3 regions of the Paenibacillus sp. JT31N7 genome follow, and region 2 is predicted to be linked to each of the others. Evidence: riboswitches for the same ligand, from Rfam matches in the RefSeq annotation. Region 2 holds a riboswitch; each other region holds the start of a gene.
The links. Region 2 has a riboswitch for cobalamin ahead of metE (5-methyltetrahydropteroyltriglutamate--homocysteine S-methyltransferase). Riboswitches for the same ligand answer to the same signal wherever they lie in the genome.

Region 1 (10,468 bases), on a different contig from region 2:
GGAGAAGGAAGAAGGAAGTACATTCCTCGACCGGATCAATCCGAATTCTCTGGAGCTTCTGAACGGCTTTGTGGAGGAGAACATGAAGGATGCGGAGGGCAACGATAAGTTCCAGTTTTTCCGCCACGGGTACTTCAATGTAGACCCTAAAGCCTCCACGAAGGACCATCTGGTCTTCAATTTGACGGTATCGCTGAAAAGCTCTTTCGATATCAAGAAAGCTTAAGCATCGCATCGGGAAAAGAGCGCGGCCCGGGTTTTAACGGCCGCACAAACGGGCTTTGCCCGGCTCGGTTCGAGACCTAACAAAAAGCAGGTACAGGAGAAATTCCTGACCTGCTTTTTTTTGCGTCGGCGAGAACCGGCTAGCTCTTCGCGGCAGCCGCTTGAAGCCGGGCCGTGAGCAGCTCCCCGAAGGCATCGGCGCTCCTTGGCGGGCCGGAGCCTTCCCGCAGCGCACGGGGAAGGGACTGCCACAGCCGGAGAAGCAGGGGCAGTTCCAGACCGATGCGTTCGATGGTCTCCGTCTCCGCGAAAACCTGCTCGGGCGTCCCCTGCAGCAGACATGCGCCCTTGTCCATGACCAGCACTTGGTCCGCCCACGTGTAGGCCAGGTCCATGTCATGGGTCGCCATGACCACGGTGACGCCGCTCCGCCCGATGTCCGCCAGCTCATCCAGCAGCAGCCGTTCCGACGCGCGGTCGAGATACGCCGTCGGCTCGTCGAGCAGCAGCAGGCTCGGCTCCAGCACGAGAACGCCGGCCAGAGTGACGCGCTTCTTCTGCCCGAGGCTGAGGTGATGGATAGGGGTGTGGGCGAGCTGTTCCAGGCCCATTCTTTCCAATACCGCCCCGGTCCGGACGCGGATTTCCGGCTCGGGAACGCCGGCGTTCCGCAAGCCGTAGGAGACGTCCTCGTACGGCGTACCGAGAATGAGCTGCTGCTCGGGGTCCTGGAACACGAGCCCCACCTGTCTGCGAAGCTCTTGCAGATCCTTACGTTTGTAGGACACAGGAGCACCCTTCCAGCGAACGGTTCCGGATTGCGGCCGGTGAATGCCGACGGCATGCAGGAAAAACGTCGATTTGCCGGAGCCGTTATGTCCGCAAAGCGCGATGTTCCGGCCGGCCGGAATCGTTAGGCTGAGTCCGTCCAGGGCCTTTTTTCCGGTGCCGGGATAGCTGTAGACGACGCCCGCCAGTTCCATAATCGGGTTCTGATTCTGATCTGGATTCGGATTCATGCGAGTCCCCTCCATTTCAGCCAAATCTGTGCTGCCGTCAGCATAAGAATCCCCATCACGCCTTCGGCTTTGTAGCGACGCGGGACGGGGGCCGCTTCATAGGGGGCAAGTTCGATCTGTTCCGTGAAGCCGCGGGAAGTGAGCCCGTAGGTTAGGCCACGGTAACGCTGCATCGTCCGGCCGAACAGATGAACGATCAGCAGAGCGGTATCGCGCAGCCCGCCCAAGAATCCGTTCTGGCCGCCCCGGCAGCGCTGGGCGGTCCGCATACCGTGAGCCGTATCGGCGAGCAAAAAAATGAAGCGATACATAATCAGGGTCAGCTCGATCACGATCTGAGGAACGCGGATTTTTTTCATCACCTGAAGAATTTCCAGCAAGGGTGTCGTGAACAAAACAAACTGCAGACAAGCCAGACAGGCGGAAACCCGCATAAACAGTTCCGCCGTGCGGGCTAAAGATTCCCCCGTGACATAAACGGTCCACGAACCGGCCGTTCCGATGGTCCACCCCGAAGAAAGGGGGGTCCCGGTCCCCGTATTTCTTCCGAATTCGAGCAGAAGAGCCGGAAGGCCGGCGGCGAAAAACAGCAGAGATCCGCCGTAAACGAGCCAGTAAAGCTTGCCGGGAACACGCGCATAAAGCAGGGACCAAAAGGTGATCCAGCCGAACACAGCCGCTTGAACCGGCGGCGTCCCGACATAGGACAGGATAAAGAGGCAGGCGGCGAATCCGCACTTCCAGACGGGGGAGATTCCCCGGAAAGCGTTGGCATAAGAAATCGTGTCAATCCGCTTGAGCATCATGCCTTGGGTTTCGGTTTGGAGGCTTTCCCCTTATACAGGCCGATCACATACCCGATAAAACCGGCCCCGAGCGCAGCCTGCAGTGCGAAAAGCATGCTTTCGGTTTCAGCCGGAGGCTCCATCAGCGACGCGAACCAGGGCTCGTAATCCGGAGCGATTTCTTGAATCGCTTCTTCCGCGGCTCCGTCCGCTCCCCCGAACTCTCCTTGGACGAAAACGAGCGGCAGCACGGCAAGCAGGACGACCGCAACCAGAATCCACACATTCTTTTTCCACGTTTTCATGAACGGTCAGCTCCCTTCAAATTGCGCTGCAGAGCGGAAATTTCATGCGGCGTGTAGGCTTGCAGCCAGCCCAGAACCAGTACCGTCAGCAATCCTTCGCTGATGGCGAGCGGAATCTGAGTCACGGCGAAAATGCCCGCAAATTTGGCGAAAGACGCGAGCATGCCGCCCTCGGCTGCGGGAAATGCCACTGCAAGCTGCACGGAAGTGACCAGATAGGTGGTCAGATCGGCAAGCGCGGCTCCCGTAAAGACGGAGAGCTTCTGCCTGCCCGTCGATTTGATCATGAGCTTGTACACGGCATAGCCGACAAACGGTCCCGCAACAGCCATGGAGAATGCGTTGGCACCCAGTGTCGTAAGACCGCCGTGGGCCAGCAGGAGGGCTTGGAAGAGAAGGACGACGGAGCCGAGGACACTCATGGGGAGCGGTCCGAACAAGATGGCTCCGAGTCCGGTACCTGTCGGGTGGGAGCTGCTCCCCGTAACGGAGGGGATTTTCAGGGCGGACAGAACGAACGTAAAGGCGCCGGCCAGGCCCAACATAAGCTTGAGTTCCGGCGTTTCTTTTGTAATTCGGACCAGAGCGCGGACGCCCAGAATGAAGAATGGCAGGAAGACAACCCACCAGAATAAGGCCCAGAAGGGCGGCAAAAATCCCTCCATGATATGCATGGCGTAAGCCGATTCCGGCTCGTTTATCAGGAAAAAGCAGACGATTCCGGCTATAAGCAGGAAAGACGCCAGGGGTTTGCGGATATTCATCGGAAATCCTCCTTTATGATGTGGGGCCGCCTTAATTGGCGGTGATGCGGCAGAACGGGGTTTTACCCGGCTGTGCTTTCGAACGCTGATTCTTTACACCGGCGGCCAGGCTGCCGGCTCCGCAAGCTCTTTCCGATGATTCCGATCCGGCGGTTTCCGGTCCCGGGCCTCTTTTCCGCACACAAAAAAAGACATCCTTCCCTTCGCACGGGAACACGATGTCTTATGCACGCAACAAAAAAAGTTTGCGATCTCAAACACCTCCCTATTCCTCGTAGGTCGTATCAGTGCTGTCAAAACAGGCAGGTCTCCTGGCTCGGGGCGTCCATACCGGCGCCTTCCCGGAACGTCTTAGTTCCAGTGGCTTCTTGCCGGATGTGAATGAGAGTGTTTCCCCTTACAGTGGCGGGACCGCGACGGCATTTCACCGTTCTTCCCTTTTAAATTTTAGAGTGTCTCTAAAATACCTGTTTCCACAAATATGCGGTTTTCCGTGATAATACTACAGGATGTCCCAAACCTTGTCAATTGCGGAAAAGGCGTGATTTTCAAGGCAGAAAGGCTGTCGGAATCCGCTTCGCGGGCTCTCTTTTAGCTGTTTTTTGCAATCGCTGTCTTTTAATTGGGCAAAAGAAAAACGAGAGGGGTTGGCCCGCCCTCTCGCGTAAAGTATTTTTATCGAATCAAAGCCTGAATTGCAAATCCGACTTATAGAACGAAAATGCCGACTACGCCCGTTACGATTCCCGTCAGGGCAACCATACCGGCTGTGAACCAGAGAACCCGCGCAGGAAAAGCCTTGCGCACCATAATCAGGGACGGCAGGCTAACGGCGGGCAGCGTCATGATAAGCGCGGCGGCCGGGCCCGTACCCAGTCCCAGGGCCATCATCGTTTTGGCAATCGGGATTTCCGCGGCGGTCGGGATGACGAACAGGGTTCCGGCCAAAGCGAGCCCGATCAAGGCGACGAGGCTGTTGCCGATCGCGGGGTCAAGGGCCGGGAACAGCCAGGCGCGTACGGCGCCGAGAATGAACACGGCGATGAAGTAAACGGGAACCACGGTCCAGAACATCGTCCAGAGCGCTTTTAGCCAGCGGACGACAACCGGTCCGGACTGCGGCTGCATAGCCGGCGTCTTCGGAAGCTCGCCGGTCACTACCTCGTCCTTCTTGACGAGGCGCTCCGCCCAGTACGAGACGCCGAACACGAGCACGATCCCTGCGGCTATTCTCAGGACGGCGAATTTCCAGCCGAGCACGAAGCCCATGAAAATGATCGTTGCCGGGTTCAGTACCGGGTTGCCGATCCAGAAGGCGAGAGCCGACCCGATGGAGCCCGACTGCTTGCGCATGCCGACCGCTACCGGAGCGGCGCAGCAGGAGCACATCATGCCGGGCATGGCGCTAAGGCCGCCGGCTACCGTGCTGCCGAAGGTGCGCTTGCCGAATACCCGCTTCAGCCAGTCCTGCGGGATCAGCACCTGAAGCAGAGAGCCGAGGACGATGCCGAGAATCGCGGCTTTCCAGACGGCTTTGAAATAGACGACGGAGTAGTCCCAAGCCGCGGCCAGCGAAGGCTCGGCGGTGCCGGCGAGAATCGACTTCCCGATGTCATGCTTGGCGGCCGCGGTAAGAGCTTTGTGGAAGTATGGCTCCCACTTTACGTAAAACAATCCGCCTATGAGAATGGCGATAAATAAAAAAGGCTTCCAGTAAGCAGTCCGCTGTCTGCTTTTGGTGGAAGCCGGAATTGGAGTTGTATTCACGTGATGTCCCACCTTTCTAAATCCACTTGCAACTATACCATAGTCACTGGGGAAAAAGAATGGCTTTCTTCTGTCAGTAATATGTAAAGATTATACGATAAATCGAGAAATCAGGTAGCCTTTATGTAAGAAATTTATAAAATGAAATTCGAAATCAAGTTTTAAAAGTATATTGATAGTTACCTATATAAGTGAAAGGGTTTCTGGCCAGAACCCTTAACTTTATTTTGAAGGTGGTAATTTTATATGCCAAGTATTAGCGGAAGATCTTTTATCATTGACCCAGGACATGGTGGACGTCATGATGGAGCAACCTATGGTTCTAGAAAAGAAAAGGATGTCACATTGCGGTTCAGTAATATTCTTAAAAACAAACTGCTGGCCAAAGGATGCACTGTTTATATGACACGTACCAGTGATACTGATTTTGGAGGAGAGACACTGGATTCCGACGTAAATAAACGTGTACAGTACATTAATCAGAACTTCCCCGGCGTTAATGGATAAATAAGTATTCACGTTAACGCCCGATTTGGAACCTATGGTCCATACTATCAAAAAGGTACTGTATCCTCGAAAGCTTTTGCGGAGGCTATTGCGAAACGATATGGTACTCCTGCACACGAAGGCGACTTTGCAGTTATTCGCGACACAAATCGGGCTGGTCAAAAAACACTTATCGAGCTTGCCAATATTGACGAATCGTGGTTGGATGATGCAAAGGCTTTGGACAACACCGCGAATTTCATTGTATTGGGCCTTGAAGATTACACTGGCTACTAAAAAAAGGTAGGGTGGGGGATACCCCTGCCCTACCTTTTTTATTTTAATGTACTTGCAACATACTTACTAAGTCTTTCTTTAATTTGATTAATCCCCTGCTCAGTAATTTTTAAAGAAGCTTTCGCTTCAGTTCCAGGTACGTAATAAGTTTTGTGGATAAGAGGAATTAATTTCTGTATTTCTGTTTCCAATATTTTATAGTCTTCTTTACTTCTGTCAGTAAGTTTTCCGTCATTTGCTTTATAGCTCTTTTCCATATTTTCAGCTAGTGACAGCATATTTGCAGCTATAGGCTTTAGCACCTCGTGTTCGACCGCTTGATCTATTATATCTGAGTAGGCCTCAATTTTTACTAATTTTTGTCTTAAGCTGGCTATATTATCAGGGGAAAAGCTCTCCATTTTAATGGAAGCTATCTCATCATAGCTATTAAGAACAACTGATAACGAATGACCTACAATGCTTTCCATGCCTAAATTTTTATTTTTCTGTTGGCTATAGATTAATGAAGCAGCGATGAGCAAAAGTACAACAGTAACAGATATCACTACAATATTTTTTTTAAACAAATAATTCACTCCTAATTGTTATCTGTTTCCCCAAAAAATCTGTTTATGATCAGGTACTAAATCACATAGGTTCTTATTAAGAAGATTATACCATCATCAAGGAAAAAATTACAAAAATAACAAATAGACTAAGAACTTAGCGAGGATTTGAGATTAGTAAGTCGTAAATCCGAGCATGTCCTGCAAATGGTACACGATCCGCTTGAAGCCGACCAGCTTATCCTCATAGGCCGGATAGTCCAGGGAATACTCGGCATCCCGGTTATTCCACAGGCGGTCCCAATAGCGGTCGAGGTCCTTGGTAATCTTACTGCCGGCGGGAGCCGTTATTTCCACGTTCGTTTCCAGATTAAGATCGTCGAGATTACGGGGCGTGAAATTGGCGGAACCTCCGTTAATGACGGCGTTGCCGTCCGGATCGCGGATATCAATCACCTTCGTATGAAACTGCTCCTGTGCGGTGTTGTACCATTTCACGGCGATTTTACCGCCGGATTTCTCCCTCAACTCCGCGGCGACCGGACGGTTGGGAATTCCGGTCTTGCTGTGCCCGAACGCATTCTGGTTCGGATCGAGCAGCAGTTGAATGGATACGCCCCGCGCGGAAGCATCCAGCAGCGCGTCGATGACCTTGCGGTCGGCGAGATAGAACATGCCCATGCGGATCTCGCTGCCCTTAGGTGCTGCCGAGATAGCGGCAAGCAGGCGGGAGTAGATTTTCCCTTCCGTAAGCAGACGCACCGTTACGGCGTCTTTGGAGGAAGCCGCCGGTTCTTGCGTTCCGTTTCCGGACGCCGCTTCGGGACGTTCGGGCTCCCCCGGCTTATCGGCCGCCTTCGGCTGAAGTTGCGCGGGCCCGCCGGACATAACGGAAGCGGCCTGCTCCGTTCCGACGACTTCGGAGATGAAGCCCTTGCTGCCGGTTATCTGAAACCCGATATTCGAGTTGTTGAAGCTGGCGTCATGCGGGTTGGCGGACAGCACCAGCGCCGTATTTTCGGTGGCGACGACTTTGCGGTGATTCGCTTTGACATTGAAAAGCTTCAAATAAGAGCGCAGCGTCACTTTGGGGGCGGAATCCGCCAGGGGGTTGGGCAGCCAGCCCTTGCCCGACTGTCCGAACCACTGGAACCCCATGCGCCAGACGGCGGAGTACAGTGGGACGGAGTCTCGAAGCGGGACCGTGTCCGTGAGTACGACCCCGATACCGGCTGCCTTGAGCCGTTCAAGCTCCGGAGACGGGTGCGAGCCGTAGGTCGTGTTCACTTCGTCGGAAACGACCGTGATGGGCATGTCCGGGTTCCTCCGCTTGGCGTCCAAGAGGTTTTCCGTCAGTTGTCCGCTCAGAGGAGGGAAGGACTGGTCGTTGTCGTAGTAACCGCTGTACAGAAACATGTCGACCACGATAAATTCCTTCGCTTCCGCGATAGCTTGGTTGACCCGGTCGAAAATCATCTGTTCCTGATGATAGCCGCCGTCTTTTTTATAGGAAAGATCATAAAGAAAATCCACGTTCTCCGCCCGGTAGGCTTTTCCTTCGAACGACAAGCCCGGAGGCAAAGCTTTGTGTGTATGAACGGCGGCCACGATGCCCGCCCAAATGAAGAAGACGAGAAGCAGGATACCGCCCTTCAGCCATTTCGAGGACAGCCAGCTTTTTTCGGTGTGCTTCAATGTCTCTCCGGAAGAGCGGCCCGGGGGCCGGGTTTTCCGTTCGGATCGTTTTAAGGGCTCCATGCGTATTCTCCCCGTACATGTAATGGACGTAACGGATTCTGCCGCTAACGCGGGGAGCCGGAAGCTCCCGCACGGTTTCGGCAGGCCGTTACAGACTACCGACTATTTAACGCCGGGAAGGGCCATGTGAAGCAGGGGAGTTTTGGAACAAGAAAACGAACGGAACCGCAGCTATTAGCTTATGACGTCTGTACAAGAAAACGGATCGGAAATCGGACCGGAAACCAGTCAAGGTGCAGAGGGGGGGCCCGGAGCCTGCATCGCCTCATGAGCGCCGCGGACTTTCTGGACGAATACTTCCAGGGCCTTCGAGTTTTCGCCGGCGGCTCTGCGCACCATAGTCAGTGTCCGGGTCAGACGCCGGCCGCCGGCTCCCAAGTGGACGATTTCTCCCGATTCGAGCTCCTTGCGCACGATCCATCTCGACAAGAGAGCGATACCGAGCCCGGCGGATACCGCTTCCTTCACGCTCTGGGAGCTGCTGAACATAAAGGAGCGCTTCACGCTCAGCTGCCATTCGGCGATCAGCCTGTCGCTGTAATCCCGTGTTCCCGACCCGGGCTCCCGCCAAACCCACGTCTGGTTCTGCAAGGCCTGGAGCTTGAACGGTTCCCGGGTCAAAGGATGGTCGCGCGGAGCGATGAGAATCATTTCATCTTCCATAAAAGGCTCGATCTCTACGTCCGGAGCGTCCGCGACACCCTCGATCAGCCCGATATGAAAATGATCGCGGCGGACGCCTTGAACGACTTCGACGGTGTTCGCGATTGTCGAATGGATGTCTACCTTCGGATAGTGCTTGGCGTAATCGGCCAGCAGGCGGGGAAGAATATATTCGCCGATCGTAAAGCTGGCGCCGATTTTAAGCGATCCCGTCACCACGTGCCGCAAAGCGTTGATTTCCTGCCGGGCTTCTTCGTACAGGCTCAGAATTTTTTTGGCTCTCGCATAAAGAAGCTCTCCGGCTTCTGTCAGTTTTACCTGTTTGGGAGAACGGATCATCAGCTTAGCGCCGAACTCCTGCTCCAGATTACGAATATGCTGGCTGACGCCGGGCTGGGAAATATTCAGGGCCTCCGCTGCCCGGGAAAAATGGCGCTGTTCCGCTACGGCCGCAAACACGCGCAAATGATCGACGATCATCGTAAATTCCTCCGCAATCGAGTGTAAGTGTAGAAGACAGCCGGAAAACGGCTGCATGTGTCTAAAAACTTGGCTTTTAAAAAGCCTTTTTTGGAAAAGGAAAAAGAGCTTACGTCCTTTGTCTCCATTGTATCATAAGTTTTTGTAATGATTGGCATCGCGTATTCGTATTTCCGTTCCCCCGCGCGTCCTCTTATAGTGAAGATAAAGAACGCGTTCGACAGCCGTGCGAACACGAGCCGGAAACGAACTGGAGGGGTCGACAGATGAAAACTTTTACACAGCGGTTAGGAACCCCGGCTTTACGTGAAACGGGAAAAGAAAAGACGGATTCGAATGAAAGCCGCTCCCCGATAAACGAACGGTTAAGCACCGTTTCTCAAGACAGAATAGCATCTCCTGTTATAAAAGAAGAAACACGGCCGGAGGAGACGCAAGTAGACGGGGCGCTGAAGAGTGCCGATGCGTTTGCCGTCTCCGATTTCGCGGCTGAGTCCGCGGAGCGTACATCCGGCTCTGGCGAAACGGAAAGCACGCCGGCCATCCCGGCTGCGGCTGCTGTCTCCGGCAGCGCAGTCGCCGGAGCCTCCGCCATTGCCGGCGAAGCTCTTGCCGCTCAAGCGGCTTCCGCAGGGGAAACTCCCGCCGCCCTCGCCTCCACAGCGGAAGCTCCCAACCCTACCGATGCCGCAGTAGCGGCGCAGCCCGCGGCCGGACGCGGCAAAGGCGCCTCCCGCCTCGCCACAGGCCTCGGAATGACGCTTGCGCTGGCCCTCGCGGCCAAAGCGCTCGCCCTCATTCCGGGCCTGAACGTCGTCGGGCAGCTCGTGCTCGCCCTGCTGCTCGGCATCGCCTGGCGTGCCGCCATTCCCGTGCCGGCATCCGCTCCGGCCGGGCTGGCCTTCGCCAGCAAGAAGCTGCTCCGCGCGGGCATCATCCTGCTCGGCATGCGCCTCAGCCTGCTGGATGTGGTGCACGCCGGACCGGCGGTGTTCGCTGCGGCGGCGGGCAACATCCTCTTCGCGACCGTCGTCGTTTACGCCATCGCCCGGCGGATGAACGTAGGCCCGCGCCTCGCGATGCTGAGCGCCTGCGGCACCGGGATTTGCGGGGCAGCGGCTATCGCCGGCATCTCTCCGCAAATCAAGGCGGACGACGACGAAACGGCCGTCGGCGTCACGATCATCGCGCTGCTCGGCACGCTGTTCACCGTGGCCTACACGCTGGTGTATCCGCTGCTCGGCTTCTCGTCCGCCGAGTACGGCTTCTTCTCGGGCGCGACGCTGCACGAGATCGCCCACGTCATCGCGGCCGCCGCTCCCGGCGGCAGTGCCGCGATAGACAGCGCGCTCGTCGCGAAGCTGACGCGCG
Region 2 (10,468 bases):
TTGGAAATCGTACAAAGCCGATTTCTGGCCGGACCGCCTGCTCAGCCTGACGGGTGTGAAGCCGGCCACAAACGAGCCGGTCCGGTATGAAATTTTTCCGGGGACAGAGCACTTCTCCCTCTTCCGGTACCGGCAGATCGCGGACAAAGAGCATTTTCGTGAAGGAACCTATCGCAGCAGTATTTCGCTCGTCAACTGGCCGCAAAACGATTACTGGCTCGGTTCCGTTATCGACGTTTCCGACGAAGAGAAGCAGAAGCATCTGTACCAGGCCAAGCAGCTATCGCTCTCTCTCCTGTACTGGCTGCAGACGGAAGCCCCCCGTCCGGACGGCGGTACAGGCTACCCCGGCCTGCGGCTGCGCAAAGATGTCGTCGGCACGGAGGACGGCCTGGCGATGTATCCTTACATCCGCGAGTCCCGCCGGATCAGAGCGGAGTTTACCGTGCTGGAGCAGCACGTCGCCACCGCGTGCAGACCCGACGGCCGGGCCGAAGCGTTCGCGGACAGTGTGGGAATCGGCTGCTACCGCATCGACCTGCATCCGAGCACGGAGAACCGCCCGTATATCGACGTCTCTTCCCTGCCGTTTCAGATCCCGCTCGGCAGCCTCATTCCGGTACGCGTCCGCAACCTGCTGGCCGCCGGCAAAAACATCGGCGTCACGCATATCACGAACGGCTGCTACCGGCTTCATCCCGTCGAGTGGAATATCGGCGAAGCGGCCGGATACTGCGCCGCTTACTGCATCGACAACGGCATGACGCCGAGCGAACTGCGTGGCGATCCGGAAGAACTGGCCAAATTCCAGTCGCACCTGGCCAAAGCCGGGATCGAACTGGATTGGCCCGCGCTCCGGCCGGTCTAGGTACGCCAGGAGTCCGCTCCGGCTCTCAGCGGGCGGGCAGGCATCATTTTACGCTATTACTTACCGATACGTGTTCGTGGGTATCCGTCAGTCCGGCTCAAAGCCTCCAGTTCTTTCTGGAGGCTTTTTCATAAAAGAAAAAAACCCTGAGACCGCTAACTTTTTGTTATAATCAGGAAATACGATTTTATTTCAGGAGGTTAATGAATGGCCGGCTCTCTTTCCGATGATCTATTCATCGGGTCCATTATTTCCCTGTTAATCTGGGGATGCACCAGCGGCATTTTTACGAGGTTTAATCTGACTCATACGGAAGACAGGTACATACAACCTCCGGACGCCGAGGAGTACTTCTCTCCTAAACTGGACAAAAAGCCTCTCCTACACGCTTTCCGTTCCGTTTTTTTTATTGCGGCCGTACTCGGTTTTGCCGCCTCCGTTGTAGTTTCCTACCTACAATTTTAACCATTCCCGATCTATTTGTTCTCTAAGCTTGCGCCTTTTTTCGATGCTGATTACACCCGGGTTGAAAAGGGTAAGCTGGAAATTGGGAGAGTCCATCCTAATGTGGCCCCTATAACGAACGCTCGATACGGAGGTGCGACCATGAGCCGCCGGAAACTGCAAGAAAGACTCAAAATGAAAAGCGTGGAGCCCCAGCACGGAGAACAGTTCAACCATTTGCTCCGCTATGTGTTCCAGGTGACGAACCATGATTTGCAAACGTTCGGCTGGGAAGACCGCGAAATTGCCCAGGCAAAACTTCCGGTGCTGAAGCAGGCCGATGTCTTAGGCTGGTTTGACGAAGACAAACTGATTTCGCAGCTGGCCGTATACCCGTTTCAAGTCAATATTTTCGGCCGGATTTACGATATGGGCGGTTTGACGGGCGTCGGCACTTATCCCGAATACGCCAATATGGGGCTTATGAACCAACTGATGCGGCAGGCTCTTACCAACATGCGAGAACGCAGGCAGTCTATTTCGTATTTGTATCCATACTCCATCCCGTACTACCGGCGCAAAGGCTGGGAAATTATTTCCGACAAAATTTCGTTCGAAGTCAAAGACACGCAGCTGCCCAAGCTGAAAACTGTCCCCGGCAACGTGGAACGGGTCACAATCGAACACCCCGACATCAAGACCGTTTATCAACGCTTCGCTCTCCAGAATCACGCCGCCATGCTGCGGAACAATTTGGCCTGGGAAGAATATTTGCGCTGGGATCTCGACGATATGACCGTGGCCATTTATTACGATGCCGACCATGAACCTTCGGGATTTTTGCTGTACTGGATTGCAGGCGAAATTTTTCATATGAAGGAAATGGTTTTTCTCGATGAAGAAGCCCGGACGGGCCTGTGGAATTTTATAAGCGCGCATTTCTCCATGGTCACCTATGTAAAAGGCCATACTTACAAGGACGAACCGATGTCCTTCCTCTTGGAGGACGGAGATATCAAAGAAACGATTGCGCCTTATTTCATGGCGAGGATCGTGGATGTGAGCCAGTTCATCGAACAGTACCCGTTCCAGGCGCAGGGGGAAGAATGCAAGCTAACCTTCAACCTGCATGATCCCATGCTGGAATGGAATCAGGGAACGTTCACTTTGACAGTGGACAAAGAAGGCCGGGGCCGGCTGGCCGACGGGGGCGGAACTCCTTCCGCTTCCTTCGATATCCAGACCTTGACCACGATGCTGATGAGCTACAAGCGGCCTTCTTACCTGCAGAGGATACGCCGGTTTCACGCGGATAAAGAGTCGGTTCAACTGCTGGAGAAGCTGATTACGAATGAGCAGCCTTATTTCTCGGATTACTTCTAAGTGAATTAGCGCCGGTGTCCCGCTTCGCGCCTCTATGAAAAACACGCAAAAAGCCGCTCCTTGCCGGAGCGGTTTTTTCAGGCATTCCGCCGTCTAATCGTCCAGCTGCACTTTCGCCAGCGGCTTCAAAGCCGGACCCTCGATCACTTCACCGGTATACGTGAAACGGGAGCCGTGGCAGGGACAATCCCACGTCCGTTCGGACTCGTTCCAGTCCACCTCGCAGCCCATATGCGTACAGGTCGTATCGACCACGTGCAGGCTGCCTTCGCGGTCGCGGTAAGCGCCCGCTCTTTTTCCCCGGACCCGCACTACGGCTCCTTCATCCTCGCGGAGTTCGTCGGCTTCTTTCGAGGGATATTCCAGCTTGCCGGAGATGAGCTCTTTGGCGACGTTCGCATTTTCCACGATAAAGGTTTTAACCGACGGGGTCGCATGAAACCGGGACGGTGAGAACAAGTCCTTGTAGGGGCTGTCCTCCCCGAGAATCAGCTTCGCATTCAACTGGGCGGCGGCAATGCCCGAGCTCATCCCCCACTTCTTGTACCCAGTGGCAACGTACAGATTCGGAACATCATCGAGTTCCTGCCCGATGTACGGGATCGTATCCAGCGTGTACAGGTCTTGAGCCGACCAGCGGTACGCGATTTCTTTCACCCCGAAGGTTTCTCTCGCGAATTTCTCGAGCGCCTCGTAATACTGGAACGTGCAGATGCCCTGGCCCGTCTTGTGTCCTTCTCCGCCCACGATCACCATCGGCTCGCCGTTAATCAGCACGGACCTCAGGGAGCGCTTCGGCTTATCGGCACTGAGGTACATGCCTCCGGGGTAGCGCTTGTCCGTTTTGACGGCGAGCACGTAAGAACGCTCCGCATGAAGACGCGCAAAATACAGCCCGTGCAGGTTGTTAAATGGAAAGTGGGAAGCGGATACGACATGCGAGCTGCTGACGGTAAACCCGCCGCTCGTCTTGAGAATGGACGGACTCCCCGGCTCGTATCCGGTTACGGTCGTTTCCTCGTAAATCCGCCCTCCTTTGCGCACGATTTCTTCAGCCAGATGAGTCAGAAACGGGACCGGGTTGTATTGTGCCTGATTTTTCATTACGACCGCCCCTTTCGTTTCGAAAGGCAGAGCGGTTTTTTCTACATATGCACCGGGGATTCTCAATTTTTCATAAGCTTCGTATTCTTTGAACACTTTGTGCAGAGAAGAATCCGTATCCGTGTACACGATGGCATCTTGCTCTTCAAACTGGCACCGGATGTCGTGTGCCTTGACAAGATGACGCACGAACTGAAGAGCGTCCCGGTTCGCCTCGTAATACAAACGTGCTTTTTCTTCACCGAAGTCGGTAATATACTGATCGTAAATCAAATCGTGCTGGGCCGTAATCTTGGCGGTTGTATACCCCGTCGTTCCGTGCAAAATCCGCCCCGCGTTCAGAACCGCGACCTTCAAGCCCTTCATGGCAAGCAGATACGCCGTTGTCAGACCGGTAATTCCCGCCCCGACGATAGCGGCGTCCACCCGGATATTTTCGTTCAGCCTGGAATAGGAGGGAATTTGGGCGGAAGCCAGCCAGTACGATTCCGGAAACTGGGGAAAAGCGGCTGCTGATTTCGAATTCGTTTCGTTCACGTGGATTAGCTCCTTTTACCAATATTCTCCTAACTTCTCCAGAGTGACCTCATTCTATTCGTTCCGCCCAAAGTAAAAAAGCACCCTTCCGGATGCTTTTAAGGCTAATCAGGCGTTATCCACCTGCATAATGTCCATAAAAGGAACTTTCGTCAGCTGTTCGCCGTCCTGAACATGTACGAGTCTCGTCCGGGGATCCATGACCGTAATTCTGCCGTAGACCTGCTCTGCCCAGCCCCATACCGTAAGAAGAATTAGAGAATCCTCGTTCTTGGCTTCCACAAGCCGGTTCCCCAGTTCCTCCAGCTCGAATTCATCCCGGGTCGGACGTTTTACTTTTGCCTTTGCCATTATACCTCCTGAATGACGGTCTTACCTTTTGCCGTTTTATCTTTCTATCTTACCATGTTTATGGGGTTCTTCCAATGGTTTGGAAACTAGCGTTCCTATTTTCTTCCCGCGCGAATGTAAAAAAGAGCCCCTGCCCGGTTTGTACCGGGAAAAGGCTCCGATTATGGATGGCTTTTGTTTTATCGGTCCGAGAGCGGCTGCAGTAAAGACTTGCCTCCCCGCTCAGCCTTGAGGAACAGCCATCGTTTCCCGGCATTGTTTGGCGGCCGCAACCATGTTGCGCAGGGCGGCTGCGGTTTCCTCGCCGCCTCTCGTTTTGAGTCCGCAATCGGGATTGATCCAGAAGAGCTGCGGGTCAAGTACGCGCAGCGCGCGCTCGATCATGCTTACCATCTCTTCGACGGAAGGGACCCTCGGACTGTGAATGTCATAGACACCCAGACCGATTCCCTTCTCGTACGTATGCTGTTCGAAGCTTTCGATCAACTCCCCGTGGCTGCGGGAGGTTTCGATGGAAATGACGTCCGCATCCATATCACGGATAGACCCGATCATGTCGTGGAATTCGCAGTAACACATATGCGTATGAATCTGCGTCGTGGCCCGGACGTTCGCCGTAGTGCTGCGGAAAGCGTTGACCGCCCAGTCGAGATAAGCCCGGTGCTCTTCTTTCTTAAGAGGAAGGCCTTCGCGGACAGCGGGTTCGTCGATTTGGATCATTTCGATCCCCGCCTCTTCGAGAGCTTTCACTTCTTTCTCCAGCGCGAGGGAAATCTGGTAGGCGACTACGTCTCTGGACAGATCGTCCCGGACGAACGACCAGTTGAGAATCGTGACCGGTCCTGTGAGCATCCCTTTCACGGGACGTTTCGTGAGCGACTGCGCGTAGACGGTTTCCTCGACGGTCATCGGCTGCGTAAAGGCCACATCGCCGTAAATGACCGGCGGTTTCACACAGCGCGAGCCGTAAGACTGCACCCAGCCGTTGCGAGTGAAGGCGAAACCGTCCAGTTTTTCGCCGAAAAATTCCACCATGTCCGTCCGTTCGAACTCCCCGTGAACGAGGACGTCCAGATCCAGCTCCTCCTGCAGCTTCATCCATTTCCCGATCTCGCTCCGGATAAACGCTTTATACTGCGCGTCCGTCCATTCCGCTTTTCTCCATTTGGAACGTGCTTGTCTGACTTCCGCTGTCTGCGGAAAGCTTCCGATTGTCGTGGTCGGGAGAAAAGGAAGCTTCCACTTCTCGCGCTGAAGGGCACGCCGTTCGTTGAAGCTAGCGCTCCGTGCCGCCGGTACCTTCTGAAGCTGCAGGGCTGCCTCTTGGACGGCTTTGTTGCCGCGAGCTTCCGAGGACTGGAGGGCGGCAAGCGCTTTTTCGTTCCGCTGGAGCGCATCGCCGGTTTCCGCCGTTTGGGACACCGCCGCCTTGGACAGCAGGACGACTTCCTCCAGCTTCTCGTTTGCGAAGGCAAGGGCGTCTCTCAGCACCGGATCCAGCTTGTCCTCGTAAACAGCGGACACTGGCACATGCAGAAGGCTGCTGGACGTCTGGAGGATCACCCGCTCTTCCGGTACCACGGCAAAAATGTCATGAAGCGTATTCAGCTTCTCCTTCAGGTTGGCACGCCAGATGCTCCGGCCGTCCACGATGCCCACTCCCAAAACCTTGTCGGCAGGGAAACCTTCGCTCTTTAACAGCTGCAGCGTCTTTTCACCGCCGTGGACGAAATCAAGCCCGATCCCGTGAACGGGCAGCCGGACCACCCGGCTGTAGGATTCCACGGATTCAAAGTAAGTCTGGAGCATGATTTTCAGGCCCGGTGCGGCCTCCGCCAGCGCTTTGTAGATCCGTTCGATCCGTTCCAGATCCTGTGCGGACACGCTTGTCGAAAGCACCGGTTCGTCCACCTGCACCCATTCGGCGCCCTCCCGTTCAAGCTCGCGCAGCACTTCGCCGTAAAGCGGAAGCAGCCGGTCGATCCAGGCATCGGTTTCCGTCTCGGCGTACCCTTTGGACAATTTCAAAAAAGTAAACAGTCCGAGCAGTACGGGTTTGCCCTGGATTCCGAGCGTTTCTTTCGCTTCGCGGTAAGCTTTTAACGGTTTGTTCTCGACCAGCTCCGGCTTGGCGCTCTGGAGTTCCGGCACGATATAATGGTAGTTGGTGTTAAACCATTTGGTCATTTCGCATGCGGCCGCCCCATCTTCCCCTCTCGCCATCGCGTAGTAGGTGCCGACAGGCACTTCACCGCCCTCGTAATGAAACCGTGCCGGGACGATCCCGAACATAACGGCCGTATCCAGCACATGGTCGTAACCCGAAAAATCGTTGACGGCGATAAGCTCAATGCCTTTCTCCCGCTGAATGCGCAGATTTCCCAGACGGACCTCGGCCAGCTTGTCTGTCAGCTCCCGCTCCCCGATTTTACCGGCCCAGAAAGATTCCAGCGCCTTCTTCCATTCACGTCCCGCTCCGATCCTCGGGTATCCCAAACTGCTGCTTTTCAATGCGTTCATGATCTTGACCTCCTGATAGTGGCTTGAATTGGATGTTTGCATGAGTTCTCTGCTTCATTTGCTTATTTGTACGCGAAAAATAAGAAAAGGACGTCATTATCCCCGAAGCATGCAAGGATAAAGACGCCCTCTGTTTGTATAATCAGCGGCCCGTACTTTAACACCTCCCTATCTCCCGTAGGTAAAGCAGTGCTGTCAGAATAGGCAGGTCTCCTGGCTCCAGAATCATCATCTTCGGCTGCCTTCCCGGTCTAAGACCAGTGGCATAATCGCCTTGACTCCTCTGTTACAGTGGCGGGACCGCGCCGGTTTTTCACCGGACTTCCCTTTTAAGCTCCAGCTCCCCCGAGGGGCTGAGCACCTATTCCCAACATATTCAATTGGTTAACTTAGGAATGACTATACACAACGAAGCTTATTTATGCAAGCTTTATTCCAGAGGAATGCCGAAATATTTAAGCAGAGCTTCCTTGTAAGCCGCGTCGTTTTCAGGCACGAACGTGCGCACGCCTTCGGGCGTGAACAGCTTAAACTCCTTGCCGGAGACCGAATTGCGTCCCTCCCGGGTCCGTAGGGCTACCATCGCATCCTTAGCGAAAATGGAGTCCGGGCTGTGCTCGCACCAGAAGCTGGCCATGACAAAATCTTTGGGCAGCTGCGCCTCCTCGGTAAACGAGTAAATGCGCCTCCAACTGCCATGATGCTTCTCGCTGAGCACCCAGCCGAATACGGGGTCCCGCTCCATGGCGTAAAGCTCCTCGCCCTGCCGCTGTTCCAGCTTCTCGGCAAGACGGACAGGCCTCCGCGGCACGATGCCCCCGACACCTACGTCGCATAAGTAGCTGACTCCTTGCGCCTCCACTTTCAGCACGTGATGGCGGCGTTTGGGCGGCAGCTGTGTCTCGTCTCGCCAGAACCGGGCGACATAATCGGTAACCGGGTAGCCGAGCTTGCGCAGCAGCCAGCCGAACAGGGCGTTCAGCTCGAAGCAGTAGCCGCCCCGCCGCCGCTCGACGATTTTATGCCGCAGATACTTAATCTCCAGCGACAGCGGAACACCGTTCAGGATGTCCAGATTTTCATACGGTACGGTATGCAGATGCTGCTCCTGCAGCAGGGCCAGCGCTTCGTAACTGCCGTCCAGCGGCCCCTCGTACCCGATTCGGTTGAGGTAAGCCTCCACTTCAGGTTTCAAAGCTTCTCTATCCGTTCTCACGAGACATCCTCCTTTACGGCAGCCTCGCAGACCGTGATTTGTTTGGTGCGGAGATCCACAATACGGCTGCGCACATCGCATTTGGAAATGAACAGCGGCTTGCCGTCCCGGTCTATCCAATACGCGATGGGCAGCGAAACTTCGCTGCCGCGAAAGGATCCGTCCGCATGACTCGTCCCGATAACCATGGCATGATGCCGGGAAGCGATTTCTTTCGCTTTTGCAACCCATTCATCGAACTGTTCTTCACTGAACATGCCGACGCCGATCGGCTGAACAAACAAATCGGTCCCCCGGTTACCCGGCTCTCCTATCTCCTGCAAAACCAGTTCATCACATAGAATCGGAGTGATAATCAGGCCCTCTTCGTTTACGGATTTATATTCGCTGTATTTGGCCCGGTCCATCACGATCTGCCCTTCCCGGTTAATGATCACGGCCCGGTCTTTCGGATTTTTCGTTCCGCTTATAAGAAGAGTACGCGTACGGGCCGCAAGCTCGCATGCCAGAGATAGATTGGTATGTAAGTATCCTTCGGGGAAAACAGCCGCGGTTATGTCGGGATACATCATTAATTCCGCTTGCAGTTGTTCCAGGTTCCGCTCCAGCTTAGGCTGGCTGACGAGTATTTTCAATCTAACCACCTCCGACTTATTCTGAAAGATTCAACAACTTGGTGAAATAATCCTCCATGTTCACCAATTTTTGATGAGTTTCCGCGCAATCGGCATCATTATTTATTGCATTATCTGCCAGAGAACTCCATAATAGGAATCTGAGTTCTTTTTTCTTTCAGAAAGAGAGTGCGGCCCGTGAAAGATACCCTAGTCCATTTATTCATCATGACATTTCCCCCTCATATTTACCAGATTTTTATGCTTACGCGATTTTACAAAAGAGAAAAAATCCGAAACCGGTTTCTGATGGGAATCCTGATGGGTTTTTCCGGAATTTTCAGTATAAGCTATCCGGTCATGTATCTCGTTCCCGATTTTTATTGGGATTTAAGAGGCGTTCCTCTTCTGCTCGCTTTTATGTACGGAGGGTATTACGGAGGGTTTACGGCGCTTGGGATGATGCTGATTTTTCATGGGATTATGTTCCCGTCTTTCGGAGTTTCGGACGTCATTCTCTATGCGGCGGGTTTTCTTCCCATCCTGTTGAGAGCCCGTGTCTTCTACCAATATCCTTCGCGGAAAAAGATCGGCCTGTCGCTCTTGTACGCGGGCATCGGCGCCGCCGCGCTGCTTATCTGGCTGTCGTACATCGTTTCGCATCACGGTTTTATCTGGAAGGATCTGCTGCCGCAAGTAAGTCTTCTCGTGATCGTACAGCTCCTGCTGCCGGTTCTGCTTATCCTGTGGTTTCAGCATATGCTCCGGCACGACCAGATGAGTATCGAAATCCAGAAAGCCGAGAAGCTGCAGCATCTCAGCGATCTGGCCGCAAGCGTCGCTCACGAGATCCGTAATCCGCTTCAAGTTACGCGCGGTTATATCCAGATTTCCCAGAAAGAAGCCGATGAGAAGCTCGGCCGTTATTTAAACATCGCCATCGGAGAACTCGACCAGGCCGAGAAGATTATCTCGGAGTTTCTGCTCTTCGCTAAACCCGAATTGACCGAAACCGGCATCATCCATATCGGCGATTCGCTTCAGCAGGCCGTGACGATGCTTGAACCTTATGCCAGCATGTCGGGAGCCGTAATCGAGCTTTCCTGCGAGGACAATATTTTTATCGAGGGAGACTCTTCCAAGCTGAAACAGGCGTTCGTCAATCTGATCAAAAACGGAATCGAATCGACCCAAACGGACGGTCTTATCCGCATTCACGGTTATGTCCGGAAGCATAAAGCCATCATTACCATCACGGATAACGGAAGCGGCATGACCAAGGAAGAAATCGAAAGACTGGGGGCTCCCTTCTATACGACGAAAAGCAGGGGAACCGGGCTCGGTCTGATGGTCACGACTCGCCTGATCGATGCCATGCGCGGGAAAATGCGGTTCGCCAGCGAAGTCGGCGTTGGGTCTGAGGTTATGATC
Region 3 (10,468 bases), on a different contig from region 2:
TTTCTTAAATCACTTCCCCGTTATCCTTTTAGATTCAAAATATACAAAAAAAAGCCCCTTTCGCAGGGGCTCATTTCATTCCATATTCGGTCAGGGACTCTAAACGGTATTGCCCAAAGGCTGGATAGCTAGAGAAAACTTATTTTTTATGTACTTTATCCGGATATAACCCTTCCGCCAGCGTCTGCAGAGCGATCGGTGCGCGGATTCCTTCGGAAGCGGCCGACAGAGGGAGAACGAGCAGCCGCTTGTTCTTGATGGCCGGAATATCGGCCAGCTCCCTTTTACCCAGGAGAAGCTCTTTCTTCTTCTCTACCGGCGTATCGCCGTAATCCATGATGACAATCACGTCCGGATTGCGGCTGACCACCTCTTCCCAGCTGACTTCGACCCAGCTTTTCTGAATGTCGTCGAAAATATTTTTACCGCCGATCATGTTGATCAGGCTCGTAATGTACGTGTTGGCCGCCGTAAATGCTTTGTCTTCCCCGTTGTCGTAAATGAACACTTTCAGAGGAGTATCGACTGTGCCGATTTGCTCCTGAATGTCTTTCAAGCGCTGCTTCATGCCGTCCACGAGCTCATTCGCTTTAGCCTCCACCCGGAAAATGCGGCCGATATTCAAAATATCCCGGTACACATCGTCCAGAGTCGGAGCGGTCTTATTGGAAGATTCCTGCAGGTAAGTCTGAACCCCCTGCTTGGCGAGTTCTTCCCGGGTACCCAGACTTTTCTCCGTAAAGGCGCTCTTCCAGCCCGCATAGGCAAAATCCGGAGCGGCCTCCGCGAAAACTTCCTTGGACGGATATGTTTTGGCGAGCACGGGAACCCGCTTGTAAGCTTCCTGCAGCTCCGGGAGGATCTGATCGTCCAGGTAAGCGGTGCCGGCCATGTTTTTCTCCAGGCCAAGCGCAAGCATCACTTCCGTAGCGTGCTGATTTAGTGTCACGGCCCGTTTAGGCGCTTCCGTAAAATGAAGCTTCTGCCCCATATTATCCAAATCTACGGCAGCCGCCGGTGTTTCCGTTGTCTCCACAGCACCTCTCGGGACAAGTTCTTTGGTGGAGTCAGCAGCGGAGCAGGCGCTTAGAGCGGCCATGCAAACAAGAGTCAGGCATACGAATAAAGAAAGTTTAAGAGATCGCATAAGGTTCAAAAGAATTCCTCCGTCTATTTTATTCCGGCGTTAAAAAGAGATTCCGGCAAATACGTAATGACCGGCTTGCCCGTCAGGGCGTGCAGATTCACCTCGGCGTGAACGCCGAATATGTCCCGGAGAACAGCAGGGACGAGAAGATCGGCGGGCGTTCCTTCCGCCGCAATCTTTCCCTCGCTGATGATGTAGAGACGGTCGCAATAGTATGCGGCCATGTTCAGATCGTGAAGGGCGGCCAGCGTCGTCATGCCCAGGGAGCGGACAAGCTCCATGATCTGCAGCTGGTAGCGGATATCCAGGTGGTTCGTCGGCTCGTCCAGAATCAAGAACTTCGCCTGCTGCGCCAGTGCCCGGGCGATAAGCACCCGCTGCTTCTCGCCACCGGACAAGGTCGCAAAGCTGCGTTCTCCGAATGGACCGAGTCCCACTGTCTCCAAGGCGCGAAAGCAAATTTCCCGGTCCGCCTCCGTATCGCTTTCGTACCATTTCTTGTGGGGATATCTTCCCATCAGAACCATGTCGGCGACGCTGAAGTCGAATTCGACAGAAGATTCTTGGCTGACGACGGCCATCAGTTCGGCCGCTTTTTTGTAAGGCATGTTCAGCAGTTCCCGCTCATCCAGAAGCACCTGTCCCGCGTCCGGCTTAAGCTCACGGTAGAGCGTTTTGAGCAGGGTCGATTTCCCGCTCCCGTTCGGGCCGATCAGGCCGATAAACTCGCCTTCGCGGACGGCAAGGTTTACGGAGTCGAGAATTTTCCTGGCACTTATGCTCAAGGAAAGATGATTTGCTTCCAGGTTCATTTTGAAGTTCCTCCGAATGCGTATGAGCTTCTGCGGAGCAGCCAGATGAAGAACGGGCCTCCGCAAATCGCCGTAACGATGCCGATCGGCAGTTCTTCCGGCGCAAGCACGAGCCTGGCCAGAACGTCGGCCCATATGACGTAGACGGCCCCGAAAAGGACGCTGACCGGAAGCACCTTGCGGTGGTCGGAGCCGATCATCAGCCGGACGATATGGGGGATCATCAGGCCGACAAAACCGATCGAGCCGCTGACGGACACGATCGTTCCCGTAATCAGCGCGGTCACGATCACAAGACAGGTCCGGAACGCCGGCACATTGACCCCCATCGTTCCCGCCGCGCCTTCGCCCACGAGAAGAGCGTTTAAGGACCGATGCTGAAAGAGCAGGAAAAGGATACCGGACACTACGATCAGAGCCGGTGCGGTGAGGTATTCCCACTTGGCGCCGGCCAAGCTGCCCATCAGCCAGTACACGACGGAGCGGATGCCCTGGGCGTTCGGCGCCATCGTGACGATGAAGCTCGTAAACGCCGACATCATGCTCGCAACGGCGGTTCCCGCAAGCAGCAGCCGGGTAGTCGAAATGCGGCCCCCGACCCTCGCGAAGGTAAAGACAAGCGCCATGGCGATGAGGGAGCCGATAAAGGCCGATACCGGCAGTGCGTAAGCGCCCAGAAACGAGAATCCTCCGAACAGCAGAACAAGGGTAGCCGCAACCGACGAACCGGACGATACCCCGAGTATGTAAGGGTCGCCGAGCGAATTGCGGATTAGCGCCTGGATCGTCACCCCGACTGCGGACAGGCCCGCCCCTACCACGAGACCGAGCAGAACGCGGGGAAAGCGGATGTTCCAAATAATTTGCTCCTGCGCTTTCGTCCAATCGTGTTCGATCAGGCTTCCGAATCCCGGCATATGCGAAAAAGCGATTTTCCAGACCGTGACGGGCTCGATCCGTACGGAACCGAGCATGACGGCAGCCGTCACGGAGATCAGAAGGAAAAGCGACAAGCCGCCCAGCAGGAGCGGAAAGGCCGTTTGCCCGCGTGCCGTTCCGTATTTTTTGGCGGATGAGCCCTGAGAGCCCCCGGCCTCCCCCGACTCCCGTACCGTTTCTTTATTGCAAACCGATTGCAAATTCTCACCTCGACCGTTGATATATTTAGGGCTGCCCATGCAAAAAGGCGCCCCCCCCCTTCGTTGGCAGACAAAGGGAAAGACGCCCGTGATTTCGGTACAGAACGCATCTAACACCTCCCTATCTCCCGTAGGTTGATCGTGTTACGGATACAGGCAGGTCTCCTGGCTATCAGCGTCATCATCGGCAGCAGTCTTCCCGGTACGGATACCAGTGACACTCGTTGCTGCGACTCTTCTGTTACAGTGGCGGGACCGCGCCGGTATTGCACCGGACTTCCCTATTAAGCTGTACCGCGTTAAAATTCCAGCGGCAAGCACCTGTACCGAATTATTCAATTCATCATCGTCCGGCCGGAATACGAACCGGAAGTATCTTGTCTATCATAGCGGATAAGCCCGAAATCGGCAACAATTACCATCCCGATCAATCCGGCAGAAGCCCCCGGATCTGTTCTCTGACAGCGGGATTATCCAGATCGCGACCGAGAACGGATACCATGCCCCGGTCATCGCGTGAGCGGATCAACCGCCCGATGCCCTGCCTCAGACGGAGCAGCATGTACGGCATGTCTACGTCTTCGTACGGCTGAGCCGAATCTTTCCGCTTGGCCGCGAAGACGGGATCGTCCGGAGGAAACGGAAGCTCCCAGACGATCACATGGGACAAGGATGGTCCCGGTATATCAAGCCCTTCCCACAACGTTACCGCGCAGAGGACACTTTCCTCATCGTTTTGGAACGACGAAATGAGGTGGCTGATTTCCGCCGAGCCTTCAAACAAAAACCGGTAAGCGGCAGACTCGGGATACAGCGCCAAGCTCCGTCTGAAGGTTCCCAGCGCCTCGCGGGACGGGAACAAGATAAGCGCCCGGCCGTCGGATTCCTGGAGCAGTTCCAGAACCCGACCGGTTTTGTCCTCTTCCGGCTTATCGGGATACAGGCTCGCCTTCATTTGAGCGCTGTAATCGTAAGGTGAAGGGACGGAGAACGATAGGAAGCTTTCGATGCCCAGACTGCCCGCCATATAGTCGAAAGAGCCGTTGACGGACAAGGTCGCGGAAGAAAACACGACCGGCATTTTTTTCGAGAACACGCGGTCTCTTAAAATTTCCTTGACCATTTTCGGCATAATGACAAGGGTAATGCCGTCGGAATCCTCGGTAACCCATGAAATGAGCTGACCCGGCTTATCGAACAAACTCAAAGCAAGCTGAATCATTTCCAGGTGCTCCTCGACGATTTTGAGCTGGTAATCATCCAGCGTGGACAGTCCGCTCTCGAATACGAGTTCTTCCTCGATCACGTCGATCAACTGCCGGAACCGGCTTACTTCCCGCTTCAACTCCTCGCTCCAGGCGAATTCCTTCCGATCCGAGGCCGGGACGGAATAACTGCCGGTTTCCAGCACACGGAACAGCGTTTCACTCTGGACGATGGCTTCCTCGATGGCCAGCGCGAGCGTTTCTCTAACCTCGCCTTCCAGCAGCCGGATGACGATGCTTTCGAATACCGAATGCTTCAATTTGTAGGTGAGCGCGTTCTGCGCGGCCGTTTCAAGCAGATGCCCTTCATCGAAAACGACGGAGCTGTGCTCCGGCAGAAGAGGCAGCTGGCCTTCCCGTTTTCTGGCCTCGTAGGTCCAGACATGCTCCATGTAGAAGTCATGGGAACAAATAATCAGGTCGGCGGACTTGCGGTAATGCTCGCGCGACAACGTCTGGCCGCAGCGGTGGCGCTGGCTGCAGACGAGGCAGTCCTGGAACACGTCCCAGCCGATCCGGCCCCACTGCTCGTCCGTCAACTCCGGGTACTCCTTACGGTTGCCGTACGGAAAGAAGGACTGAAGCGTATCCGGATAGTGGACGAACGCGGGAAGGCCGTGATAAATCTCGCTGAAGACTTCCTCATCGTCGGAGCCGCCGCCCCGGGTATCGTCCAGTTTATTCAGGCAGATGTACTGGTGCTGCGACTTGCCCATCCGGGCGTCAATCGTCAGATCGAGATGCCGGGCAAGCTTGGCGATATCCCCTTCGGGTTTGACCAGCTGCTCGATCAGCGACTCGTCCGCACACGCGATAATCGCGGGCTTCCTCGTGTAGCGGGCATAAGTAAGAGCGTAGAGCAGGTACACCAGCGTTTTCCCGGTTCCCACTCCCGCTTCCGCAAAGATGGTCTGTTTCTCCTGGTAAGCCCTCTCCAGCTGAAACGCCATATAGATTTGTTCATCTCTCACTTCAAAACCGGCTTCCGGCAGAAGCTCGTAAAACACGTCGGCAATCCAGTCGCTTGCCTGCTGAACGAAAGGTTTTGTCGGATCAAATGCAAATGGATAATTTCTCAATCTGGCCGTGCCTCCACATCATCGTTACGTACATCTGTCCATTATACCGCAAAAGACCCCCGAGCGAATCCTCCTTTTCTTAGAAGCGCAAAATAAAATCCGCCCGCAGGCGGATTTTATGGTTCAAACTTGCTGGCTCAGTCAACGAAGTTTGAGGTAGCCAAGCTCGGAATCGATAACATATTCCTTACCGGCCGCTTGCAGGTCTCCCGCCGACAGATCTTTCGTTTCGATTGTCCGGGCCCTTTTCGACGCAATGTCATACGCGGTTATCGTCACGTTGTCTTTAACGTAGTCGGTTTGCGCCCAGAGCAGCCGCTTCGGGTCCGATGACAGGAGCAGCTTCACCGTCCGCTGCGAATCCGTCTCGTCGCCGATAATCGTATAGCGGGCGCTCCCGGCATCCACCAGCATCAGCGCGCCGGATTCTCCCAGGACGGCCTGCGGATTATGCAAATCGGCAAGCTGCGCCTCGCTTAACTTCGTCAGCTTCCCGGTTGCGGGCTGTACGAGATGGTAGACCGAGTCCGTTTTCCTCGGCTCGCGGTCTTCCGCTCGCTCCACGGTGTAGCTGCGCAGCACGGCCGCGTCGAGGCTTCCTGCGCTTGCGGCGCCGCTGCTTCCCTCGTGGTTACCGGCACTTGCGGTGCTTACGACGCTGCTGAGGCTTTCGCCGCTGCCGCCGATCCAGCCGCGAAGTTCCAGCCGGTCCCCGTGCTTCAACTCGCGCGCATCGGTACTCCACGCCGGTTTTCCGTCCCGGCCGAAAATCTTGATACCTTGCGGAGCGATGACCTTGTAATCTTCTCCGCCTATCACGTTCTCTTCGCTGTTCGTGAACGTATACTCGTAAGCGGCGTAGCGGCTGTCCGGGCTCCATTTGAACGCCGGGTTCGAATGCAAGCCGGTATCCGCCGGCAGTTCGGCCAGCTTGACGCCTTTGCCGTCATACAGCCGGTATCCGTCCTTCTCATACCAGAAGCGCTCCCCGTCCGGCGATTTGAACAAGCGGAACACCGGCCACGAGTGGCTGAAAGTGCCGTCGAGTGCTTTAACTCCTCCGCGCGCAAGGTCTGCGATCCACAGCTTGCCCCCGCGGTAGCTGTTCAAGTACAGCTTGCTTCCGTCCGCGTTTAACCAGCCGGATGCCAGAAAATCGGGAGACAGATCGGGAGGGACGTTGGCCGCCAGCTCACGAAGCCGTCCGCTTCCAACGTCCAGCGAAACGATCCGGTAGCCGATTCCTGCTCCGCCCGCTTTCCCGACAGGCTGGATCATAACGAGATGTGAGTCGTCCCGGAAACCGTACATCATGGCCAGCGAATCGGTTGAGTAGGTGTCGCTCATCCGCAGATCGGCAAACGGAAACACCTTGAACGTCTTCTTCGCAGGCTGCACGGCTACGAGATCGAGCCGGTACCGGGTTCCTCCTTCGGCCGGAGCTGTTCTCCGGACGAGGTGCAGGACGGTTTTTCCGTCATCGGGGGAAATGAGAGACTGCATCACGGTTGCCGTCGTGTTCTCCTCTTCGGCCAGTTTCAGCCGGAAGCCGCTTTTTGTCTCTTCCAGGCTCACGTTCAGAGAGCTCGGAACTGTGATAGTTCCCGAAGCTGGCACGCCGGGTTCCTGAGAAGACGGCTGAGGGAGCAATCCCGCTTCCACCTGCCGAATTTCCCGTTTCTCCGTGTTGGCGTTCATTCCCGAAGCCGATTCCGGAACGGAAGTGGAGATCGTATTGACTGCAAGAAGGAAAGCCAGCAGAAATGCCGTTTTCATGAGTGCGTTTTCCACCTTTCAAAAGTTCTACCCTCTAGACTCCATTTTTTGGAAAAAGTTGCATGGCGAAAACGGATAAATTGTCATTATCACGACCATAAATGGAAAGCAGGATGTAGGACGCCCGCGTTTGCAAAAAAACCTCCCGTCGCCGGGAGGCTTTTCCTTCTACACTTGTATGATTTTAATCAGATTCGTCGTTCCCGTTTTGCCGATCGGCACGCCTGCCGTGATGACGGTGTAATCGCCGCTTTGCAGCAGCCCCTGCGCGGTGCCGCTGGATACTGCGGCCTGGAACATGTCGTCGGTGGTCTGCACAAACTCGCCTCTCACGGGCAGCACGCCCCACAGAAGGCACAATTTGTTCAAAACCTCGTCGCTCGGCGCAATGGCGATGATCGGCGCCTTCGGTCTGTGCTTGGACACCATCCGGGGGGTGTACCCGCTCATCGTCGGCGTCAGAATCGCTTTCGCTCCGATCGCCTCCGAAGCGCTGACGGCCGCCTGACTGATAATCTCCGTCACGTTGACCTGAGCGGGAACGCCCGCTTGCCGGCGGCTCGCCTCCGCCATGTAAAGTCCCTCGGCTTTCTTGGCGATCGTAGTCATCATGCGCACCGACTCGACCGGATATTTGCCGGCGGCCGTCTCCCCCGAAAGCATGATCGCGTCGGAGCCCTGCAGAACGGCGTTCGCGACGTCGCTGACTTCAGCCCGGGTCGGGCGCGGGTTGACCTGCATCGAATCCAGCATCTGGGTGGCGACAATAACCGGCTTGCCCGCCCGGTTGCAGGATTCGATCATGACCTTCTGGATGACCGGAACATCTTCGACCGGAATTTCAACCCCCAAGTCGCCCCGTGCCACCATGATTCCGTCCGACGCCTCCACGATGGCTTCCAGCTCGTCTACGCCTTCCTGGTTTTCGATCTTGGAAATGATCTGGATATGACCGCAGCCTTGTTCCTCCAGCAGCTGACGGACCGTGAGCACGTCTTCCGCTTTGCGCACGAAGGACATGGCGATAATTTCAATCTTCTCGCGGATGCCGAATTCGATATGGCGGATGTCCCGCTCCGTGACACCGGGCAGCGTCGTATGCACCCCCGGCAGGTTAACCCCTTTACGCGGCTTGATGACGCCCCCGTTGATCACTTCGCACGACACTTCCGTTCCCGCTGCCGTAACGACGCTTAGCTCGATCAGCCCGTCGTCGATTAAAATTCTGTCCCCGGCCTTCACCACTTGCGGCAGTTCCGCATAATTGACCGAAATACGTCTGCTGTCTCCCGCGATTTCTTCGCTTGTCAGCGTGAGGCAATCCCCCGCCTTCACTTCGCACGACGCTTCCTTGAGCAGGCCGATCCGTACTTCCGGTCCTTTGATGTCCATCAGTACAGGTACGATGGCGCCCATTTCTTTTGCCGCCTGGCGTATCCGGTTGATCTGCAGGCTGTGGTCCTCCAGCTCTCCGTGAGCCATGTTAATTCTCGCCACGTTCATTCCGGCTGCGATCAATTCCTTCAATACCTCGACGGAGCGGCATGAAGGCCCCATGGTGCAAACAATTTTCGTCTTCCGCATATGATCGGTCCTTCCTCTTCTTTGGTTGTCCCTATTGTAATTCGTTTCCGTTCAGGAGAAAATGAACTATAGTATTGCAATTGTACTATAGTACGTTTTATAGAGAGGGAACTATGCTCAAATTGACAAATATCCGGCACGATCGGCTGGCGGAATGGTACGAAGAAAGCGGACCCGGCGGTAGTGCGACCGCTTCGTTCATCATGCTGAGCTACGGCCGCTGCCTGTACTGGATAGAAAACGACAAAATTATGCTGGAGAAAGGCGACTTACTCCTGATCAAAGAGGGCGTTTCCTATTACGGCAAAAGCATTCCGACCTTTCTGCACAACAAATATGTCGCAAGCTTCCATCTTACGGATACCGTTCACGAGCTGCCGCTGCTGAGTAAACCATGGGTAAAAATCCGCTCCGGCATGGCTGAATTTTTGCTCGAACGGACCCGCAAATGCTACTCCGACTGGAAGGAGAACGAGCCGTACGCCCGTATCCGCGGACAAGCCATTCTCCTGGAAATGCTCGCACTGCTGAGCCGTGAAGCGGATCAAGCGGCGGTTTCGTCCGAAACGGGAAAACATGCGGAACGGATGAAGCAGTATATCCGGGACCACTACCGCGAGAAAGTGACGAAAGACGAGCTCGGCGAATTCATCTCGAAAAGCCCTAACTACGCCGCCGCTCTTTTTAAAAAAGTAACCGGGCAAACCATCAGCGAGTATGTCCATGCCGTACGAGTGAAAAAAGCCGTCTATATGCTGATGGATTCACTGCTGACGATCGGCGAAATCGCCGAATTTGTCGGGTACGAGGATGTATCGTATTTTCAGCGGATATTTAAAAAAATGACCGGCCGCACCCCTTCCTCTTATATGAAAGAAAGGCCACCGAGGAATTGACCCGCGTGCCGCAGCGGTGATCCATACAGCCTGCCGGCCGTATCGTTCCAACAAAAAAAGCCCTCACGGGCTTGGATATTCATCGTTCCGGCCGCTTCTTTTCCTGGTAGAAGACCGTATTATCCGCCTGGTCTACTGACCTAGGTTCTGAATCTTCTCGGTAAGCTGCTTCATTTCGTTGACCTGCTGAATCACCGGGGACTGGAGAAGCGATTTATAATCAAGCACCTGGCTGTTAAGCTGCTCCAGATGTCCGTTAATCGTGCCCAGCATCGTTTCGTTGTACCCGACGATCTGCTTATGCAGGTCTTCGGCGAAGCCCGGCGCGTCCAGACCGTTAAAACTGGAAATGTTCTCTCTCATCGCTTCCAGTTCTTTTTTCACTTTCTCTCCCGCCTGGGGATCGGTTACGGCTTCCTGGGCGGCGGCAGGCAGGGTTTCGGCGAAAGCCGCCGCTTCCTGGAGATACGTTTTCGCTTCTTCCCCATAGTTTAAGGTGCTGCTCACGCCGTCCAAAAGCGAACAGCCCGACAGCATCAAAACGGTCAAAACCGCAAGGACGAGTCTGAGTCTGATTTTCATGAATCGAAGGCCTCCTTTGTTTCCGTTTATACGGTATATGAAGTTACAGCCGACCTGCATGTAGGTCACACCCTACACATTTATTTAAGTTGTGTACGTTCCCCCCTCTCAATTGCTTCTGGAATTTCAAACCTATATATCAAATATTCCTTAGAACCCTATGCAATGTCTAGCAATCACAACCCTAT

Region 1: linked by a shared signal. The riboswitch ahead of AC58P5_RS20195 (energy-coupling factor ABC transporter permease) and the one ahead of metE (5-methyltetrahydropteroyltriglutamate--homocysteine S-methyltransferase) in region 2 are both predicted to bind cobalamin.
Region 3: linked by a shared signal. The riboswitch ahead of AC58P5_RS17735 (FecCD family ABC transporter permease) and the one ahead of metE (5-methyltetrahydropteroyltriglutamate--homocysteine S-methyltransferase) in region 2 are both predicted to bind cobalamin.

What each region holds. Positions count from the first base shown of each region.
Region 1 covers NZ_JCAUAT010000004.1:342,008-352,475, forward strand. The annotation lists gene AC58P5_RS20175 (glutamine--tRNA ligase/YqeY domain fusion protein) at 1-226, shown strand, start outside; gene AC58P5_RS20180 (energy-coupling factor ABC transporter ATP-binding protein) at 366-1,244, opposite strand; gene cbiQ (cobalt ECF transporter T component CbiQ) at 1,241-2,050, opposite strand; gene AC58P5_RS20190 (energy-coupling factor ABC transporter substrate-binding protein) at 2,047-2,334, opposite strand; gene AC58P5_RS20195 (energy-coupling factor ABC transporter permease) at 2,331-3,098, opposite strand; cobalamin riboswitch at 3,383-3,584, opposite strand; gene AC58P5_RS20200 (permease) at 3,807-4,865, opposite strand; gene AC58P5_RS20205 (N-acetylmuramoyl-L-alanine amidase family protein) at 5,112-5,372, shown strand; gene AC58P5_RS20210 (hypothetical protein) at 5,687-6,217, opposite strand; gene AC58P5_RS20215 (phospholipase D family protein) at 6,371-7,954, opposite strand; gene AC58P5_RS20220 (LysR family transcriptional regulator) at 8,183-9,097, opposite strand; gene AC58P5_RS20225 (YeiH family protein) at 9,853-10,468, shown strand, end outside.
Region 2 covers NZ_JCAUAT010000001.1:197,907-208,374, reverse strand. The annotation lists gene AC58P5_RS00905 (FAD-dependent oxidoreductase) at 1-868, shown strand, start outside; gene AC58P5_RS00900 (hypothetical protein) at 1,076-1,333, shown strand; gene AC58P5_RS00895 (GNAT family N-acetyltransferase) at 1,475-2,695, shown strand; gene AC58P5_RS00890 (FAD-dependent oxidoreductase) at 2,789-4,336, opposite strand; gene AC58P5_RS00885 (YolD-like family protein) at 4,445-4,687, opposite strand; gene metE (5-methyltetrahydropteroyltriglutamate--homocysteine S-methyltransferase) at 4,910-7,207, opposite strand; cobalamin riboswitch at 7,394-7,587, opposite strand; gene AC58P5_RS00875 (arylamine N-acetyltransferase family protein) at 7,638-8,423, opposite strand; gene AC58P5_RS00870 (hypothetical protein) at 8,420-9,067, opposite strand; gene AC58P5_RS00865 (ATP-binding protein) at 9,236-10,468, shown strand, end outside.
Region 3 covers NZ_JCAUAT010000003.1:690,679-701,146, reverse strand. The annotation lists gene AC58P5_RS17745 (ABC transporter substrate-binding protein) at 140-1,147, opposite strand; gene AC58P5_RS17740 (ABC transporter ATP-binding protein) at 1,171-1,959, opposite strand; gene AC58P5_RS17735 (FecCD family ABC transporter permease) at 1,956-3,137, opposite strand; cobalamin riboswitch at 3,237-3,438, opposite strand; gene AC58P5_RS17730 (ATP-dependent DNA helicase) at 3,526-5,442, opposite strand; gene AC58P5_RS17725 (TolB family protein) at 5,584-7,218, opposite strand; gene pyk (pyruvate kinase) at 7,387-8,802, opposite strand; gene AC58P5_RS17715 (helix-turn-helix domain-containing protein) at 8,916-9,698, shown strand; gene AC58P5_RS17710 (DUF6376 family protein) at 9,831-10,280, opposite strand.